2 regions of the Roseibium sp. FZY0029 genome follow, and region 1 is predicted to be linked to the other one. Evidence: riboswitches for the same ligand, from Rfam matches in the RefSeq annotation. Region 1 holds a riboswitch; the other holds the start of a gene.
What was found. A riboswitch is a leader RNA that binds a small molecule or an ion and turns the genes downstream of it on or off. The one in region 1 is predicted to bind S-adenosylmethionine.

Region 1 (9,810 bases):
CGAAAGCCAGCGTGAACGTCGACATCAGCACCGCGTCTTTGCACCTTACCGCGCCCCCACAAGACGGGTTTCGTAACATGCTGCTCGGGCCGGACTGGTTGAATGCGGGAGACCACCCGACGATCACCTATCGTTCGACCGGCATAGAACTGACAGGCGCTGACACCGCCGTTGTCTCAGGGGATCTGACGTTCAGGGGGAAGACCAGGCCGGTCGAGCTCAACGTGCGTTTCAACGGCGGTTATACGGGACTGGCCGTTTATGATCCCCAGGCGCGGATCGGGTTTTCGGCAACCGGTACGCTGAGGCGGTCGGATTTCGGCATGTCCTACGGGCTGCCGCCTGAAGGCAGCAACCTTGGCGTGGGCGATGAGGACGAGTTCGTTATCGAAGCTGAGTTCAACGGCCCGCCGCTGAAAGATGCTGATACGCGGTAGCCGCTACGGAATACGCGCCTGCTCCGCGACCGTCGGCACTGGTTTCGGAACCTAAGCTCTCTCCGCCCGTTTTCCTCATTAATGGAAACACGGGAGACACTGATGGCTCAGGAAGAAAGACAGGCAGCTTCAGATCGTATTGAGAATGTTGACGCGCTCAACAGGACGATCGCTCAGGATGCTCAGACTGACCAGGAGCTTGAATCCCAGGTACCACCACGCTCCAAATACGGCACCATCTGGCGCGTCGCAGCGGTGATCGTTCTGCTCCTGGCACTGCTCACCTCGGTTGTCTTTCTGGCCTGATGGGTGAAACCCGGCCCCTGGCGTCAGGAAGGAATGTCGACTGCCTTCCGGCTCGCAGGGCGGCTCATGCAAGCGTCTACCCAGCGAACGACATTCTCAAAGGATGCGAAGTCCGTCACCTCGCCGGCCTCGTAAAATCCATTGATGTTGCGCGCCCAGGGCCAGCAGGCCATGTCGGCAATCGTGTATTCGCTCCCGATAATGAACTCACGCCCCTCAAGCTGCCGGTTAAGGACGCCGAGCAGTCGTTTGGTTTCATCGCGGTAGCGTTCGAACGGGCGGCGGTCCTCGTACTCACGGCCGGCAAACTTGTGAAAGAAGCCGAGCTGTCCCGCCATAGGTCCAAGCCCGCCCATCTGCCACATCAGCCATTGAAGCGTTTCAGCGCGCCTTGCCGGATCCGGCGGCAGGAACTTGCCGGACTTTTCTGCCAGATAAACCAGGATCGCTCCGGATTCCCATAATGGAAGCGGCTTGCCGCCAGGGCCGAGCGGATCGATGATCGCGGGGATCTTGTTGTTCGGATTGAGCGACAGAAACTCCGGGCTCAACTGATCTTGGCTGCCGAAATCGACCAGATGCGGTTCATACGGCAGGCCCGTCTCTTCCAGCATGGCCGACACCTTGATGCCGTTGGGCGTTGGCAATGAATAGAGCTGAATGCGGTCAGCATGTTTTGCCGGCCATTTGCGGGAGATCTCGAAGTCGTTCAGGTCAGTCACATAGCCCTCTTGAGTCATTTTCAGGTGCCAGCCCCTGTCTGGAGTACGCCTCGATATAGGGCAGCTCCAACCGTTTAAAACAAGCAGTCAACTGATGATGACAGTTGGTGTTTTGCCGTTACCGCAATATACCTGCCTCGACAGACACCGGGCGCGCGACAGAAGACCGGTTGCCCCAAGAAGACGCAGGAGACGCCCATGGCGGACGACAAGGAAGCCCGGATCGAGAAGCTTGAAATCGATCTTGCCCATGCGCTCAATACCATCGACGAACTCAACACCGTCGTTTTCGATCAGGGACGCCAACTCGACCGGCTGAACCGGCTCGTCACCAATATGACGGATCAGGTCACCGAACTGATGGAAAACGTTTTGCCCGGTCATCAGATCGAAAAACCGCCACATTACTGATCCCTTCGCGGCCCTTTCCGTGACCGGAAGTTTGACGTCCCCTCCATCCGTCAAGCCTTGCAGCGCGCGCACCCTCATTTGATTCAGGCCATGGCATCGCCTGTCCTAGACGTTATTGTGTCGGCAGGTCCGGCAAGGGTGTGCCATGCGCTTTTTGAAACTATTGATATTTCTGCTGCTGATTGCGGCGGCTGCCACCGGTACGATCTGGTGGCTCAAGAAACCGCCTGAAGTCCAGACGGTGATGCCGACGACAGGACGGGCGGCGGAAGTGGTCTATGCCACCGCCGTTGTGGAGCCGGTGCGGTGGGCGAAGGTCACAAGCATCATTCGCGAGCGCATCGTTTCGCTGTGCGGCTGCGAGGGCGAGCAGGTCAAGAAAGGCGACCAACTGGCGGAGCTCGACAGCGGCGATGCCCGTGCGACGCTCGCGGAACTGGAGGCACGTCAGGAGCTGGCGCAGTCCGACAAGGAACGTGCCCTGCAACTGCTCGAGCGGCGGGTCGTCAGCCAGCAGGTTTACGACAAGGCCCAGAACGAGCTGATCCGTATCAACGCCACCACTGCGGCCCAGAAGGAGCGGCTGCGCGACTATGTCATCGTAGCCCCCATGGACGGCATGGTGCTCAGGGCGGACGGGTCGGTGGGGGAAGTTGCCGAGCCAGGCGAAATCCTGTTCTGGATCGGACAGCCCTCTCCCCTTCAACTGGTGGCGGAAGTCAACGAGGAAGACATTCCCAAGGTGGCCAAGGGCCACAAGGCGCTGATCCGCGCGGACGCCTTTCCGGACAAGAAACTGACGGCCGAAGTTGCCAGCATCACGCCAAAGGGCGACCCTGTGCTGAAGAACTACCGCGTCTATCTCGATCTGCCGGAAGACACACCGCTGCGCATCGGCATGACTGCCGAAATCAACATCGTTACCTCCGAAAAGGAGGACGCCATGCTGCTGCCTGCCGCGGCTTTCGACGGTTCAAAACTGCTGACGCTGGATGATGACAACAAGGTCGTTCCGCTGGAGGTCGAAACCGGGATAACAGGCACACGCGCCACGGAAGTGCTGCAAGGCCTCAGCGCAAACACACGAGTCGTCTTTCCCTACAACCCGGATCTTGCGGAAGGACAGAAGGTCAGACCGGTGTCCGGAGACGCAAGATAATGCTTCTCCTGCGCATCGCCTCCACCCACATTCGCAACCGCTTGCGCCAAACCATCGTCTCGACGCTGGGTGTTGCGCTCGGCGTCGGGTTTTCGGTGGCGATGGCCAGCCTCATGGAGGGGTCTCAACGGGATTTCACGGCAACGCTGATCGATGCCATTCCCCATGTGGAGATCCTTGACGAGCAGCGCGCACCGGCGGAACAGCCGGCCAGCGCCGTCTACGACGCCGTCACCTATCATGGCCTCAGACCGAAGGAAGACCTTCGCGGCATCCGCAACCCGACCGAAGCGCTTGCCTCGTTGCGCGACTGGGTGAACGGCTCGATGGCGCAGCGTCTGAGCGGCCAGGCGGTGTTGCGCTATGCCGGTCAGGATATCGGTATGACGCTGGTCGGCGTGGAGCCAAAGCGCGAACTGACCGTTTCCAAGATCGGCGAGGATATGCGCCAGGGCGCTTTCGAAGATCTGGACACGACATCCAACGGCCTCGTAATCGGTGACAAGGCCGCAGAAAGGCTGGGGGCGGAGCTGGGCGATACCGTGACCCTGACTTCTGCAAACAGTGTCGCCAAGCGCTTCAAGATCGTCGGTCTGTTTCACAGCGGCATCACCACCAGCGACGAAGGCCTTGCTTATGCGCCACTGAAGGCGGTGCAGATCCTTCTGGAAAAGTCCGATGTCATCAATTCGATTGCCATCCATCTCAATGCCATCGGCGAAGCCAATGAGGTTGCCGCACGGGCTGAGCGACAGCTCGGCTACAAGGCGGTCTCCTGGGAGGAGGCCAACGAGGGGCTGATGGAGGCCTTCTTTGTGCGCAACGTGATCATGTATACGGTCGTCGGGGCCATTCTGGTCGTTGCCGGCTTCGGCATCTTCAACATCGTTTCGACGATCGTGCACGAAAAGGCGCGCGACATCGCGATCCTGAAATCGCTCGGATTTCCGGAGGGCGACATTCAGCAGATCTTCGTGCTTGAGGGACTGGTGATCGGGATCCTGGGAGCGCTCGCAGGCTCGGCGCTCGGGTTCGGCCTGTCGAGTTATCTTGCGTCGGTCAAATTCGAGTTCACCCAGGACGTGGAGATGACCCACCTGCCGATCTATTTCTCCACCCTCCACTACATCATTGCCTGCCTGCTGGCGCTGTTTTCCTCCGGGATTGCCGGATATATTCCAGCCCGGAAAGCGGCCCGGCTCAATCCTGTCGACATCATCCGCGGGGCAACATGACCCCTGCCCGTGATCCTTCCCCTGACCAACAAACGGCCCCGGGCCGTGTCCTGCTGGAGGCCAGCAACCTCACCCGCATCCTGCCGGCCATCGTGCCGGTGACGCTGGTGCAGGATGTCAGCTTTCAGGTGGGGGACGCGGAATTTGTGGCAATAACCGGCCCGTCCGGGTCCGGCAAATCCTCGCTATTGTATCTGCTTGGCCTTCTGGACCGGCCAACTTCAGGCGAAGTCCGGATAGACGGCCTTCCCACCCATGCGCTGACGTCCGCCGAAATGGCGCATCTCCGCCTGGAAAAGCTCGGTTTCGTTTTCCAGTTTCACTTTCTGCTGCCCGAGTTTACCGCACTGGAAAACGTGATGATCCCGATGCAGCGGCTCGGCAAACGCAGCCCCAGGGCGCAGCTCGACCATGCGACCCAGCTTCTGGCGGCACTTGGTTTGGGTGACTTTCTGCACCGCCGTCCGGAACAGCTTTCCGGGGGCCAGCGCCAGCGGGTGGCCGTTGCCCGTGCGCTTGCCAATTCGCCCGCGCTGATCCTGGCGGACGAACCGACCGGAAGTCTCGACAGCGTGTCGACCGAGCAGGTGTTTGAAAGCCTTCAAGACATCGTGAAGAGCGAACGGACCACCGTCGTCGCCGTCACCCACGATCTTGAGCTCGCCGACCGGATGGACCGGCGGATCCATCTGGTTGATGGCCGCGTCGATTACGACAGGCTCCGCCAGGAGTGAGGCGGGATATCGGGGTCAGGCAGCCTGCAACTCGTGTGCGGGCTGAACCACCGCAAGCAGCATCAGCAGGGCTACCGGTATCGCAAGCGCCCAGAAGCCGAGGATCGTCATCAGGAAACTGGCCAGAAGCCCCCCGGCGGCGAAGGCCGACAGCACCAGCGCCTGGTGACGGATCAGCATGCGGCTGCCAGGACGGGTTTCGGGGTGCGTGAAGTAATCGGCAATGCCGAGCACGAGCTTCAGCGTGTTGCCTGTCATGACGGTTGTGGGAACATGCCTGTTCAGCAGCGTCAGCATGATGACATTCTGCAGTGACATGGCAACGGTCGAAAAGCCGACTGCCGTCAGGGTGACGGCGGACAAAGCGCCTCCTGCAGCCGGATCGCCAAGTCCTGCGACAAGCATGAAGACAGCCACGAGGATCGCTTCAAGCGCGAACAGATGCCGGACGGCAATCCTGTTTTTCTGGACCAGCCGCGTGACGGTAGCGAACCAGAAGAGCGTTGAGGCAAAGAAGACCACGAGCACGAACACTTTCAGCGCCGCGTTGTCTGCCTGATGAAACATTTCCGTACACAAAACGACAAGCGTGCCGGTGATGAAGGCCGTGAACGTGTGAAACAGTCCAAGGATGCAGATTACATCAATGAAGCAGGCGCAAAAGGCGAGCAGAACCGGCACTATCGGCCGGCTGTGATGCAAAATGGATCGGTCCAACTACCTGCTCCCGAGCTAGTCTTTCCAGGAAGATGTGCCATGCACTGATGGTCTTGCCAAGCCGGAATGGACATGGCATAAGCCCGCCATCATCAAGAGAAGGGCTGGCGCCCTCGCCAACCTGCCGTCCGGGCAAGGTGGTTTCCGCAACAGGGATGCGGCCGGTCAGACCCTCTACCGAGGTTTTCCGGCAACGAAGCGGTTAATTTGCATGCGCCAGTCCTCCTCGGGCAACCGATGGAGGATTTATTGTCTCAGGACCCTTTTGCCGGACGAGCGGCAGATCTGATCGAGAACCATGTGTTGGCGGGCTCCCAGCTCGCCGGAACGGATGTCTGGTGCCAGGCCGCTGAAGACTGCGTGCTGGCGCGGATCAAATCCCTGCGCATTCTGGGCGGCCTGCCGCGGCACAAGGCGCCGCTCACGCCGGCAGCCCGTGCCGAGCGCCTGAAAACCCTGCTTCAACTGTGGGCAAACGGCTGCACCTGCGCTGTCGATGAAGACCTCTTTGCCGATATTCTCAACCGGCACGGCACGGTCAGGCACTGACGGGGGTGCCCCGTGTGGTGCACAACGTCTGCACTGTGCCTATTTCGTTGATACAGGTGTGCTGCAACAACTCGCCTCATCCTGGGGAAGGCCGAAAGCCTGTCTCGAAGGATGGGCCGCTTGCTCATCAGTATGCCGTCCATCCTTCGAGACAGCGCTGACGCGCTTCCTCAGGATGATGTTTTTTGAGAGCCAAGCCGGGTGAGATCGCGGCGCTCAGTCCCGCTTGGGGACTGGGCGCGGCTTGCCACCATCATCGACGGCCACCATGGTGAACACCGCTTCGGTCACCTTTTCGCGGTGGCCATAGCGATGGCGCAGGGCCCAGGATTCCAGCTTGATTTCCATGGACGAGTTGCCAACGCGGATGACTTCGGCATAAACGCACAGCACGTCGCCCACGTGGACAGGCCGGATGAATTTCATCTTGTCGACCGCGATGGTCACGACACGTCCCTCGGCGCGCTGACCGGCAGCTATACCGCCTGCCAGATCCATCTGCGACAACACCCAGCCCCCGAAAATATCTCCCGAAGCATTGGTATCGGCCGGCATTGCCATCGTGCGTAGTGTCAGATCACCTGTCGGCTTTTCGTCGTACACGCCTGAGCCCCTCTGCTGATTCCTGCAAGAAGACTAGGTCATAGACTTCAAGAATAGAAGTGGTTGAACAGGAGACTATCCGGTTGAACGAAGAAAAAGACCGGTTATCGCAGAACAAACATCAGGATCACCATGATCCAGAGCGGCATGGGGGCAGCGACCCAGATCAGCAGAATCGGCAAGCCGCGATGGAGCAGATTGGAGATATTCATTTCCGTGACCTTCTAGCTATGGGCCTGAATCTCGAGGGCTGTCATCACCGCAAGGGCGACGATGCCCGTGATGAAGGCCAGTTTCGCGCTGCCGATGAGCGTGCGCCCGGCGACATCCAGCTTCGGCAGCGGCATCGCGCGCGAATCCAGATACATGGACAGAAGCATCAGCGAAAAGACGGTGAACCAGACGAACACCAGCGCTTCCGCTACCAGGACAATCGTTACCAGCATGATCCGCTCCATTCAGAGGGTTGCGACATCAGTTCGGCAGGCGGATTGGCGCCTGGCGTGCCGAAGGTGGCCAGCCACAGGCTCTGGGCAATGCGTTCGGCAATGGCGACGATTTCGTCCGCAAGATCCGGTACGAACAGTTCGCGGATCACAGGCCGGAAGACACCGAGCCATTCGCCATAATCCGCGCTGACCAGTTCTTTCTGCTTCAGGTGAGCCGGCACGGGCTTGCCCTTGTAGGCGCCGTTCTTCATCAGCACGGACTGCCAGAAGGCTTCCATTTTCGGCAAGTGTTCTTCCCACCTGCCAGCCAGACGGCGCTCGAAGATGCCTCCCAACCGCGGATGCTGGCGGATACAGCCATAGAAGGTGTGCACCATCACGTGGATCGCCTGCTCATCGACCTGCTCATAGCGCTGGAGACGGTCGCCCTTGTCCGGCGCTTCACGTCTCTTCAGCCTGTACCTGTTGGAACTTGCGTCAGGGGCTTCCATAGCCGCCTCCATAACATTCATTTTATATGCATCTTTTAAATGACACAGCAACACGCTAAAATCAACATATAAGATGAATGTTTAAAGAGACCCAGCCATGCGCCTCAGTCAGGCCAGCGATTTCGCCTTGAGAATTCTGATGGCCACCGGCCAGTCGGATGATCCGCAAACCGTCGACAAGCTGTCGAAACAGCTTGGGCTTGCCAAATCGCATGTCATGAAAATCGTCGCCCATCTTGCCAAGGGCGGTTATCTGGAAACGACGCGGGGGCGTGGTGGCGGCATCCGGCTGGCCATGGCGCCGGACGCCATCCGGCTGGGCGACGTCGTGCGGCTGATCGAGCCGGACCTGGGTGTCGTCGCCTGTCTGAAGCCCGAGCCCACAATCTGCGCCTTTCTGCCGCGCTGTGCCCTGAAAGGCGCAATGGCGCAGGCATCAGAAGCGTTTCTCGCCAGCCTCAACACCGAAACGCTGGCGACGATCCTGGCCGGAACACAGATGGCGCTTCCGGTGGAAAAAGGCGTGTGATCTCCTCTTTCGGCAAGAGGATGCCGAGCGGCTGCCGGCAAGGCACATTTGAGGCAAACGACGGCGGGTGCGGCCTTCAACCAATTGCCTCGGCAAAATGATCCTTGGAAGGCCGCCCCTTTTGTCCTAAAGCGTCGAGGCCTTCTCAAGGAACTCCATCTGTTCCAGACAGTAGTACCCGGAAATCCGGCTGATCGTGCCGGCGCGTTTCCAGTCGTTGAGGACCCGGCTGACATTTTCACGCGCGGCGCCTGCCATGTTGGCGATATCCGCCTGGCTGAGCTTGTAGTGGATCAGCAAGCGGCCATCGTCGAGCGGCTTGCCGAAGGTCTCCGCCAGTTGCAGCAGGGTCTGCGCGACCCGTCCCGGCAAGGGCAGGAACGAGCGCGCGGCCAGTACATCATTTGCATGGCGCAGCCGCTTTCCGACAATCGACAACATGTGCCGGTAGACGGCCGGGTTTTCGTCGGCAAAGCGCTGGAAGGCGGCCTTGTCGATGAAGGCAAGCTGGGCTTCCTTCAATGCGATGACCGTGGCCGACCGCGGCCGGCCGTCGAGCAGGGCCAGTTCGCCGACAAGATCGCCCGGGCCGAGAACCGCAAGCAGTTGCTCGTCGCCCTCCACGGACAGAAGCGATACCTTGAGTGATCCCTCCAGAACCGCGTAACAACCGTTTCCGGGATCGCCATTTTCGAAGAGAATGGTGCCAGCCGATATTTTCATCGGCCTTGCAAGGCGCGACAGACCTACAGCCAATTCCGGGTCGAGCCCTTCAAGTGAAAAGCTATTTTTTAAAAAATCCTTGATTTCCGCCACACCTTCCCCCTGCCAAAAGCGCTGCTGCTCGCGAAATTACAAGATCAAACGCAATCTTGTGATGCCCATCACGTGCAATCCAGCAAAATAACCCTATATCTAAGGACATGGAAGCGGGGCCACCCCTCCCCTCTTCCGGACCTCCACGAAAAACGGCCCTGTTCCCCGCAGGGCCGTTTTTTCGTTGCAACCTTTGCCTGGTCAGGCCCGGCCAAAGCCTAATACAAAAAGCCAGGCGACCTGCTCCTTAAACAAACTATCGGCTTCAGTTCAGAAAAACGTCTTTTTTCTCCAGCGTGTGAAAGAACCGTTGACTGGACAGAACCTCATACTGGCATTCGCGTATCGCAATCTTCCGGCGCGACTCGTCCCGCCGCAGGCGATCGTCCGAGCGGCCCGGAATAGCCGCAACAAAGCTGAGATCGGCCATGCCGTCAAAGTGATTGTGCAAAAGAGCGTGCAGCGTTTCCTGGTCCTCTGTCTCCGGCAAGGGGGCGGCCCTGGGCAGAAGCTTCAGCCCATGTGCCCTTGCAAGGCGCGCCAGCCGGGCAGCCTTGAGACCTGACTGAACGGGTGAAATCAGCAACGGAGGCTCGCTATAACCGGCGTGCTCAACCGCCTTCAGGACGATCCGTGCCAGAGAGGTGCGCTC
Region 2 (9,810 bases), 290 kb from region 1:
TGAAATCGGACGAAACCTGCGTTTCACGCCTGGGCGGCACCTGGCCCTGCGGTGCAAGGGCACGCACCTTCCTGCGAGGCCTGGTGCGGCAGTTGAAGGTGGTCTGCGACAAGATCGAGGACACCGGCCCGCAACAGATCCTGGCCACCTGCAGCCGCGGTTCCATGGACCTCAGCAGACGGCTTGTCCGCTACGGCTGGGCGGATCCGGCCCCGGATGCTCCTGAAGACCTGTTTGAACTTGCCGAAAAGGCCAAGGAACGAAAGGTCGGCAAGTGGCAGTCGGAATGGCTGAACGAGTTGCCGACGACCGAGCTGGAAACCGAAATACCGTCCGCATTGCCGGGGCTGGAGGAACTTGCACCGGAAACCGTCGAATGGAGCCTGAGGACAGAACCGGATCAGCCGGATGATGGTCAACTGACCATCGAGGACTACCCCCAGGCTGACCCGACCGTACGTTGACGGTGAACGGGCTTAGACTTCCTGGAAGCAAAGCGGCGGACAGGCGATAACGCCAGTGGTTCGAGGCCAAGGCCACAGGCAAAGACCTTTTGCGGGCGCCGGCAAGCCCGTTTCGTGTTTAACCGGATTGGTATTAGGCTTTCAGGTTCGGAGAAACCGGATCTGGAGTTATCATGACCGGAGACATCAAGGTCGGAATTATCGGTGGAACAGGCCAGCTCGGCAGTGCCATCGCAGGGGCGTGGCTGGACAGTGGCTGCGTCAAACCTGATCATCTCTGGATATCCAATCGCTCCGGAACCTCTGCAGGCTTCGAAAGCTGGCCGGAGATCACCTTCACCCCATCCAATCAGCTTCTGGCCGATGCCTGTGATGTCATCCTTCTGTCCGTCCCGCCGGCGCTTGTCGATACGGTTCGTATTTCAGCCACCGACAAACTGATCCTCTCAGTTATGGCGGGCGTTTCGCGCGACCGGCTCAAGGCCATCACAGGCTCGGACAGGGTCGTTCGCGCCATGTCGAGCCCGGCGGCTGGCAAGCGGCTGGCCTACTCACCCTGGTGTGCGGCTTCTTCGCTCACACCAGCGGACCGGAAGCGCGTCCAGACACTGCTATCGGCCTGCGGTCCAAGTGATGAAGTCGCTGACGAACAGCAGATCGAGGTGTTCACCGCCATAACCGGGCCAGTTCCCGGCTTTGCCGCCTTTTTCGCCGACTGTCTCGTTGAGTATGCCCGCGCCAACGGGGTGGAGAGGCACATTGCCGAACGCGCTGCCAAACAGCTGATCCTTTCGGCGGGACAGATCATGGCGGGAGACCCAAGATCTCCGGCAGAAAATGTTCAGGAAATGGTCGACTACGCTGGAACGACCGCCGCCGGTCTTCTCAAGCTGAAGGAACTGGGCGTTGCCGATTTGATCGGTGAAGGACTGGAGGCCAGTACCGCGCGTGTCAGAACCATAGCCGGTCCGGACTGATCCGCGCAGCGCCCGCCGGAAGGTAGACCGTAAAGACGAAAAGCGGTGCATCTGCACCGCTTTTGCTCTTGTCTTTCGATCAGGCCGTCAACTCGCCTGCCAGCGCCTTGCGGATCATCTCACGCGTTTCAGCAATGCCGTAGAGAGCGACGAAGGATCCGAAGCGAGGGCCTTTTTCCTGCCCGAGCAGAAGCTGGTAGAGCGCGGAGAACCAGGCGACGGATACACCGGGACCGCCATCCGGGCCCTTCTTGGACGGGTCCTGATAGCGCTCGATCGACCGGGCAACGTCCAGAACCGCGTCCTGGATGGCTGCGCCATCCGCATCGGCCGGCAGGGCTGCCAGGGTTTCATCCAGCTTTTCCAGAGCAGTGCGCTCGACATCGTCCGGAACCTTGAACGACTTGGTCGGTTTGACGAAATCGTCGAAGTAGCGGATCGCATAGCCGACCAGCGCATCCAGCTCCGGATGGGTCGATGCAGTGACGCCCGGAGCGTAGCGGGAGATGAACGCCCACAGCACGTCCTTGTTTTCCGCGTTGGAGGCGGACACGAGGTTGAGCAGCATTGCGAAGGGCACCGGCATGTCGATCTTCGGGATATTGCCCGAATGGATGTGCCAGGCCGGGTTCTGCAGCTTCTGCTCCACCGGCATCTGCTCATATTTCTGGACGAAGGTGTAATATTCGTCCACCGCCTTCGGGATGACGTCGAAATAGAGCTTCTTGGCCGTCTTCGGCTTCTGGAAATTGTAGAGCGCGAGGCTTTCCGGCGCGGCATAGGTCAGCCATTCGTCGATGGTCAGACCGTTGCCCTTGGACTTGGAGATCTTTTCGCCTTTCTCGTCCAGGAACAACTCGTAGACGAAGTGTTCCGGAGCCGTGCCGCCCAGGATGTTGCAGATCTTGTCGTAGATCGGCGCATTGGTCATGTGATCCTTGCCGAACATCTCGAAATCGACGTCAAGCGCGGCCCAGCGCATGCCGAAGTCGGGCTTCCACTGCAGCTTCACCTTGCCTCCGGTGACCGGCAGAGTGATGTCCTCGCCAGTCTCGTCGGCAAAGGTGATGGTGCCATCCTTCGGGTTGACGTCCTTCATCGGCACATAGAGCACCCGGCCCGATGTGGGCGAGATCGGCAGGAACGGCGAATAGGTCGCCTGGCGTTCCGCACCGAGCGTCGGCAACATCACGTCCATGATCTTCTGGTACTTCTCGGTTGCCCGGATCAGCACGTCATCGAACTTGCCGGCCTTGTAGTATTCGGTCGCGCTGGCAAACTCATAGTCGAAGCCGAACGTGTCCAGGAACCGGCGCAGCATGGCGTTGTTATGGGCTGCAAAGCTGTCAAAGTCGCCGCCGAACGGGTTCGGCACCGCAGTCAGCGGCATCTGCAGGTAAGGTTCGAGCGCTGCGCGATCCGGTACGTTTTCCGGGATCTTGCGCATGCCGTCCATATCGTCGGAGAAGCAAAGCAGCCGGGTTGGGATCTTGTCTTCGGTCAGCAGGCGGAAGGCGGTTCGCACCATGGTGGTCCGCAGAACTTCGCCAAAGGTGCCAATATGCGGCAACCCGGACGGGCCATAGCCCGTCTCGAACAGAACCGGCTTGTCCGATCCCTTTTTCTCGATCCGTTTGACCAGTTTTCGCGCTTCTTCGAACGGCCACGCTTTCGATTTCGTGGCCGCCTCGACAAACTCTTGCGAAAGGTCAAGCGGAGGCAGGGATTGTTCGGTCATTTTTCAAGTCGTTCTGTTCATGAGAATGGATGGAATGCAGCCGGCCGGATTTTGGTGTTTTCGGCCGGTTGCTGCGGCGCGACACTAGATCAACACGCTTCCATGTGCAATCGCATGAACACAGCTAAGTTGACCGGAACCGGGGCCTTTTGGCACTCTTTCCGCCCTCGGCGAATTCACGGGTCCAAAAGCTGGCAGCAGCTCTCACCTGATTGTCTCGCAGCGGTGACTTGAAGCTTGTCTCCCAACCCGCTACATCGGGCGCACGATCAAGAAGAAAATGTCCGACTTTTGGCGCCACGGGAGAATGACCAGTGTCCATGAATGAGCCGATCAGCGTACAGGAAGCCCTCATTTACGTGATGGTTATCGTCTCGGCGTCTGACAACCAGATGACCGACAACGAACTGGCCACCATCGGCGACATGATAAAGATGCTGCCCGTCTTCAATGGCTATGACGGCAACCGGATCATCCCGGCCGCCCAGCGCTGCGGCGATATCCTGCAGGAAGACAATGGCCTGCAACTGGTGCTGGAACTGGTTGGCGACGTGATTCCGACAAAGCTTTACGACACGGCCTATGCTCTTGCGGTTGAAGTGGCTGCTGCCGATCTCCACGTCGAGAAGGAAGAATTGCGCATTCTCCAGCTTCTGCGCGACCGCTTCAAACTCGACAAGCTGACCGTTGCCGCCATCGAACGTGGCGCGATTGCCCGCCACCGGACCATCTGATCCTCAGGGAGCAGCTATTTGAAATCAATGAAGGCCCTCGCCTGGGCCGGTGCGGTGCTGCTTGCCGTCCTGGCTGGTGTTTTCCTGATTTTCCAGGGCCTTCAGGATTTCGAGCTTTCTGAATACGAAAGCCGTTCGATTGTCTTTCCCTTCGAGGGATATTCCGTCGCCGGCACCCTTCATCTGCCGCGAGCCAAATCCCCGAAGCCGGAAACGCCAGCCCTTGTGCTGCTCGTTCATGGCGACGGACCAGCCGACCGCTATTCGGGTGGCGGCTACTTGCCGCTTATCAGCAGCTTGCTGGACAATGGCATGGCCGTCTTTTCCTGGGACAAGCCGGGCGTTGGTGCGAGCGAAGGCAACTGGCTCTCCTTCTCAATGGAAGACAGGGCGCGACTTGCAGCAACAGCCCTTGCCGCGGCAAGAGAGCAGCCGGAGTTGGCAGCGTCTGCCGCCGGATTTCTTGGGTTCTCACAAGCTGGATGGGTTCTGCCAATCCTGGCGGAAGACCCTGCTCAGGGCGATTTCTTCGTGATTGTTGGTGGTGCGGTCAACTGGTTGCACCAATCGGGTTATTATACCCGTCGCAGGCTGGAGCTTGCCGGTGCCGACAGCACGACACTCGACAAGGCTCTTGCGCAGGACACAGAGGACGGACAAAGCTTTCTCGACGGGACGTTTTCCTATCAGGACTATCTCGACAGCGGTATGGACACTACTCCGATGCCGGAAGACCGCTTCGAATTCGCACTCCGGAATGCAGCAGCCGACTCGACCGCAGCCCTTGCCCGCATTTCCGCCCCAGTCCTGACCGTGCACGGCGAAGAAGATCTGAACGTGGATCCCGATTTCAATTCCGGCGTCTATCGAAAGATCCTGAAGGATCGCAACCCGGCCAACCGTTTCGTGATCTTTCCAGGAGCAACGCATGCGCTGTTGAGGGCAGATGCGTTCAACTATCAGCTTGAAGGGCAAATGCCAGAGTGGTCAAAGGCCCTGTTCACGGTTCTGGGACGCCGTGCCTACGCACCTGGTGCGCTGGACACCATAACCGCCTGGATCAACGCGCAGGCGGCGTCGGCATATGCCCGGCCAACTTCGTCTGATCGTTCAAATTGAAGTCTTTTTGTTTCCGGTCCTTCAATCCGCCGCACCTTATCACCGATGCGGGGACAGCACGCTTGTGGGCTGCCGGGGCCTAAAGGTCCTTCAGTGCGGAGACGGGGACATGAGCAATCAGGCAATCGGAGAGCGGACGAGCGTGCGCTATCCGCTGAGGCGGCGGCGCCAGAGGCTTCGCTCGCAACGGCCCGCACCCTATGCTGTCCGCTACGTGCAGGTGCGCACCGCGCCGAAGCAGGCCAATTGGGGCACGCGGATGATGATCGCCTTCGCGGGTTTTGTCTGCGGTCTGGCAGCGGACGCGCTGGTGACGTTCGCCGAAGACCACTTTCATCTGGCCAAGAACCGCGACCCGGACCTTTTTGCCTGGGTGCTCGGCACCGGCTTTGCCGGACACATCATCTACCTTGTATTCGGAATTCTTGCTGTCGCGCTGCTGACGGCCTTCAACCGCCGCAAGTGGATCTTGTGGCTGCTGCTTGGCTTCGCCGGTGGCCTTGCCAGCATCTGACCGGCAAAGGCCTTAATTGAGGCTATGGATCGCGTCCGGCAGGTCCAGCGAGAACGCCGGAATGACAACATCGAACATGGAGCCGTCCGGGCGTTCCATCGAATAGGATCCGGCCATGATGCCGCTGTCGGTCGAAAGCGGGCAGTGAGACGAATACTCGTAGGTCTCTCCTGGCTCTATCACCGGCTGTTCGCCGACGACCCCCTCACCGCTAACTTCTTCCTGACGTCCCAGAGCGTCGGTGATCTGCCAGTACCGAGTCTTCAGTTGCACCGGTTCGCTGCCACCGTTGTGGATCTCCACCATATACGCCCAGATATACTCGCTCTCTTCCGGACGTGATTCATCGTCCAGATAAAACGGCTCGACGGAGACTTCGATCCCTTGGGTGATGGCGGTGTAACTGCCAGACACGACTTTTCCTTAATTCCAGACCTGCGAACCTTGAAATAGACCGGTTCGAAGTGAGTTCCACGGGAGGCACCCGCTCATTCAGGACGCGCTTATAGGGCGAATGACGCAAGCGTGAAAGAGGGTTGTGACATCTGAGGCTGGAATTGCTTGAGATTTGAGGCTGGATTTTGCAAGAACACGATCTGTCTGTCCAAACACAGTGACCTTTTGATGTTCGATGCCCGTCTGCGCCCGTTGATCGACCCGCCACTGAACCGGCTGGGCCAGTCCCTTGCCGGCACGGGTCTGAAGGCCAATAGCGTGACCCTTGCAGGTTTCGCCATAGGCATGGCGGCAGCCGTTGCCATCGCCACAGGCCATACGCTGATCGGTTTTTTCCTGATCGCGCTAAACCGCTTTGCCGACGGCCTCGATGGTGCCCTGGCCAGGGCGACCACCAAAACGGACCTTGGCGGCTATCTCGACATCACGCTCGATTTCTTCTTCTACAGCGCCATCCCCCTGGCCTTCGCCATACAGGACCCAGCCAGCAATGCACTGGCGGCTGCGGCTCTGCTCGCCAGCTTCTACGCGAACGGCTCAGCCTTTCTGGCCTTTGCCATCATGGCCGAGAAAAACAAGCTGACCACCAACGCCCAGGGGGCGAAATCGCTCTATTACGTCGGAGGCCTTGCCGAGGGGGCGGAAACCATCGCGCTGTTTCTGCTGATGGCACTGATGCCCGGCTGGTTTCCGCTGCTGGCCTCTGTATTTGCCGCGATATGCTTTGTGTCGGCAGCCGCCCGGGTGCTCATTGGCGTCCGGGCGCTGCGGCAGACAGGCCGTTAGATCGCCTGGAGCGCCTTTTCGATGTCTTCCAGCAGATCCTGAGGATCTTCCAGACCGATTGATAGCCGCAGGATACCGTCGGTGATACCGAGTTCCGCGCGGGCTTCCTCGCCGATCGACTGGTGTGTGGTCGTTGCCGGATGGGTGATCAGGCTCTTGGCGTCGCCCAGGTTGTTGGAGATCTTGATGATATCCAGCGCATTGGTGAAGCGGAACGCCGCTTCCTTGCCACCTTCGATTTCCAGCGCCAGCATCGTGGACCCACCGCGCATCTGGCGTTTGGCGACATCGGCCTGCGGATGATCGTCCCGGCCCGGGTAAATCAACCGCGTCACCTTGGACTGACCTGCCAGGTAGTCGGCAATCCTGCCCGCCGTTTCCGTCTGGCGCGCAACGCGCAGCGGCAGCGTTTCGAGGCCTTTCAGCAGCACCCAGGCACTGAAGGGGCTCATGTGCGGACCGGTGTGCTTGATGAAGGGCATGACTTCGTCGTTGATCCACTCTTCGTCCGACAGGATCACCCCGCCAAGGCAGCGGCCCTGACCGTCGATATGCTTGGTGGCCGAATAGACGACTACGTCGGCACCGAGTTGAAGTGGCGACTGGTAGAGCGGTGTTGCAAAGACGTTGTCAACGATCAGCCGGGCTCCGGCTTCCTTCGCGATCTGCGCCACGGCCTCGATGTCGATCACTTCCAGCGTCGGGTTGGTCGGGCTTTCCAGGAACAGTGCCTTGGTGTTCGGGCGAACCGCTGCCTTCCACTGCTCGATGTCGGTTCCGTCGACCAGCGTGCTTTCTACGCCAAATCGCGGCAGCAGGGTTTCACAGATATAACGGCAGGAGCCGAACAGCGCCTTGGCGGCGATCACATGATCGCCGGCCTTGACGGAGGCCATCAGCGCCAGATTGACAGCCGCCATGCCGCTGGCTGTTGCCCGGGCGGCCTCGGCCCCTTCCAGCGCCTTGATGCGGTCCTCGAACATCGTAACGGTGGGGTTGGCATAGCGGGAGTAGACATAACCCGGATCCTCGCCATTGAACCTGGCCTCGGCAGCTTCAGCACCGCTGTAGGTGAAGCCCTGGGTCAGGTAGATGGTCTCAGAGGTCTCACCAAACGGTGACCGCATGGTGCCGCCATGAACCAGAGTGGTTGCAGGGCGCCAGTTCTTGTTTCCGGTCTTGGTGGTCTCAGTCATGTCTTTCATTCGCTCCAAACGCAAAAAACCCCAGCCTCAAGACCGGGGTTCTCACCTCCGGCCTTTTTAGCAACTTGTTTAACGTGGCTGCAAGCCGGCCGGCCCAAATCACCACGAAGTGCGCTTGTCCTACGGGAAAAGCGGACACAGGTCAATTGTCTTGCGTCCTTTGCGCTCAAAAGCCCGCTTCTGCCAGAATGCCTGTTGGCGCGGGCGGCCCGATCCTTTAATGACCATAGACCAGCAAAACGCGGAATATCTTCATGAACGTCACAGCGGGTCAGGCCTTGAACGGAAGCGCAATTCTCACAGCAAACGGCATTCTGCCGGAACGGGTAATCCAGGCCATGTTCGCCGCCGGAGAGATTTCAGCGGACGCCCCGCCTGTCACCGGGCAGATCCAGCCTGCCAGCCTCGACCTGCGCTTGGGTCAGCAGGCCTACCGGGTGCGCGCTAGCTTCCTGCCGGGGCCGGAAATTCAGGTGGCCGCGCGCCTTGAGCAGATGAAACTGCACACCGTTGACCTGAGCGAAGGCGCGGTTCTCGAAACCGGCTGCGTCTACATCGTGCCGCTGCAGGAAAGCCTCGCGCTGGCACCCGATATTTCCGCGACCGCCAACCCGAAAAGCTCTACCGGGCGCCTCGACGTCTTCACCCGGGTCATCACCGACAACGGGTTGGCCTTCGACACCATTCCCGCCGGTTACACCGGTCCGCTTTATGCGGAAATCTCGCCGCTGACCTTCCCGATCCTCGTGCGCTCAGGCTCCCGCCTCAGCCAGATCCGCTTCCGGCGCGGCCAGTCGCTCATTCCCGATGCTGATCTGGAAGAAGTCCATAAGGCCCACACCTTGATGAGCGGCGGCAACGAGCGCATCGGCAATGGGGTGCAGCTCTCCATCGATCTGGAAGGCACCGGCCCGAACAGCCTGATCGGATATCGCGCCAAGCATCACTCCGGACTGATTGATGTGGATGTCGTGGGAGCGCAGGATGTGCTGGATTTCTGGGAGCCGATTTATCGCCGCCAGCGGGCGGAACTGATCCTCGATCCGGACGCCTTCTATATTCTGGTGAGCCAGGAAGCGGTGCATGTGCCGCCGGATTATGCCGCCGAAATGGTGCCGTTCGATCCGCTCGTCGGCGAATTCCGCGTCCATTATGCAGGCTTCTTCGACCCGGGTTTTGGCCATGCGGGAGCTGGCGGTGTCGGCTCGCGCGCGGTTCTGGAAGTCCGCTCGCACGATGTGCCCTTCATTGTGGAACATGGCCAGACCATCGGCCGCCTGGTCTATGAACATATGGCAGAGCGCCCGGCGACGCTTTACGGTGAAGGTATCGGCTCCAACTACCAGGGCCAGGCGCTCAAGCTGTCGAAACACTTCAAGGCAACCGCCTGATCGCCGATGGCCCTGAAAACCGTCACGCGTGAGTTCGAAGGCTTTCTGGAAGACCGGAAGTCCCGCTTCCTGGCGCATCTCGTTCCGGTAGAGCAGTTCGAGCAGCGGCTGGAAGAACTGCGCAAGGAACACAAGAAGGCCAACCATATCGTCACGGCGCACCGGCGACTGCTGGAAGACGACCGGATTGAGGAAAGCGGCAAGGACGACGGCGAGCCGGCAGGCACCTCCGGCATGCCGACGCTTCGCGTGCTGCAAGCGGCAGACCTGATCAATGTCGCCGTTCTGATCGTGCGCTATTTCGGTGGCACGAAGCTGGGCGGCGGCGGCCTTGCGCGGGCCTATTCCGGCGCTGCCCAGGATGCGATCAACAATGCTCACCTTGTACCGTTTCAGAAGATCCTCTCAAAAACAGTCCGCGCCGAT

Region 2: another riboswitch for S-adenosylmethionine. It lies ahead of V1T76_RS01500 (O-succinylhomoserine sulfhydrylase); the one in region 1 lies ahead of V1T76_RS02855 (hypothetical protein).

Annotation. Positions count from the first base shown of each region.
Region 1 is NZ_JAZDVZ010000001.1:614,059-623,868, forward strand. It holds gene V1T76_RS02815 (YceI family protein) at 1-437, shown strand, start outside; gene V1T76_RS02820 (hypothetical protein) at 540-743, shown strand; gene V1T76_RS02825 (glutathione S-transferase N-terminal domain-containing protein) at 767-1,465, opposite strand; gene V1T76_RS02830 (SlyX family protein) at 1,664-1,876, shown strand; gene V1T76_RS02835 (efflux RND transporter periplasmic adaptor subunit) at 2,022-3,035, shown strand; gene V1T76_RS02840 (ABC transporter permease) at 3,032-4,270, shown strand; gene V1T76_RS02845 (ABC transporter ATP-binding protein) at 4,267-5,004, shown strand; gene V1T76_RS02850 (YoaK family protein) at 5,020-5,721, opposite strand; SAM-I-IV-variant riboswitch at 5,806-5,929, shown strand; gene V1T76_RS02855 (hypothetical protein) at 5,971-6,270, shown strand; gene V1T76_RS02860 (acyl-CoA thioesterase) at 6,487-6,831, opposite strand; gene V1T76_RS02865 (hypothetical protein) at 7,098-7,319, opposite strand; gene V1T76_RS02870 (group III truncated hemoglobin) at 7,310-7,813, opposite strand; gene V1T76_RS02875 (RrF2 family transcriptional regulator) at 7,911-8,342, shown strand; gene V1T76_RS02880 (Crp/Fnr family transcriptional regulator) at 8,469-9,065, opposite strand; gene V1T76_RS02885 (ChbG/HpnK family deacetylase) at 9,424-9,810, opposite strand, start outside.
Region 2 is NZ_JAZDVZ010000001.1:321,013-330,822, forward strand. It holds gene V1T76_RS01460 (thermonuclease family protein) at 1-464, shown strand, start outside; gene V1T76_RS01465 (pyrroline-5-carboxylate reductase family protein) at 638-1,441, shown strand; gene V1T76_RS01470 (lysine--tRNA ligase) at 1,521-3,179, opposite strand; gene V1T76_RS01475 (tellurite resistance TerB family protein) at 3,500-3,913, shown strand; gene V1T76_RS01480 (alpha/beta hydrolase family protein) at 3,941-5,032, shown strand; gene V1T76_RS01485 (hypothetical protein) at 5,142-5,546, shown strand; gene apaG (Co2+/Mg2+ efflux protein ApaG) at 5,559-5,960, opposite strand; gene V1T76_RS01495 (CDP-alcohol phosphatidyltransferase family protein) at 6,171-6,788, shown strand; gene V1T76_RS01500 (O-succinylhomoserine sulfhydrylase) at 6,785-7,993, opposite strand; SAM riboswitch at 8,030-8,109, opposite strand; gene V1T76_RS01505 (2'-deoxycytidine 5'-triphosphate deaminase) at 8,248-9,384, shown strand; gene V1T76_RS01510 (IMPACT family protein) at 9,391-9,810, shown strand, end outside.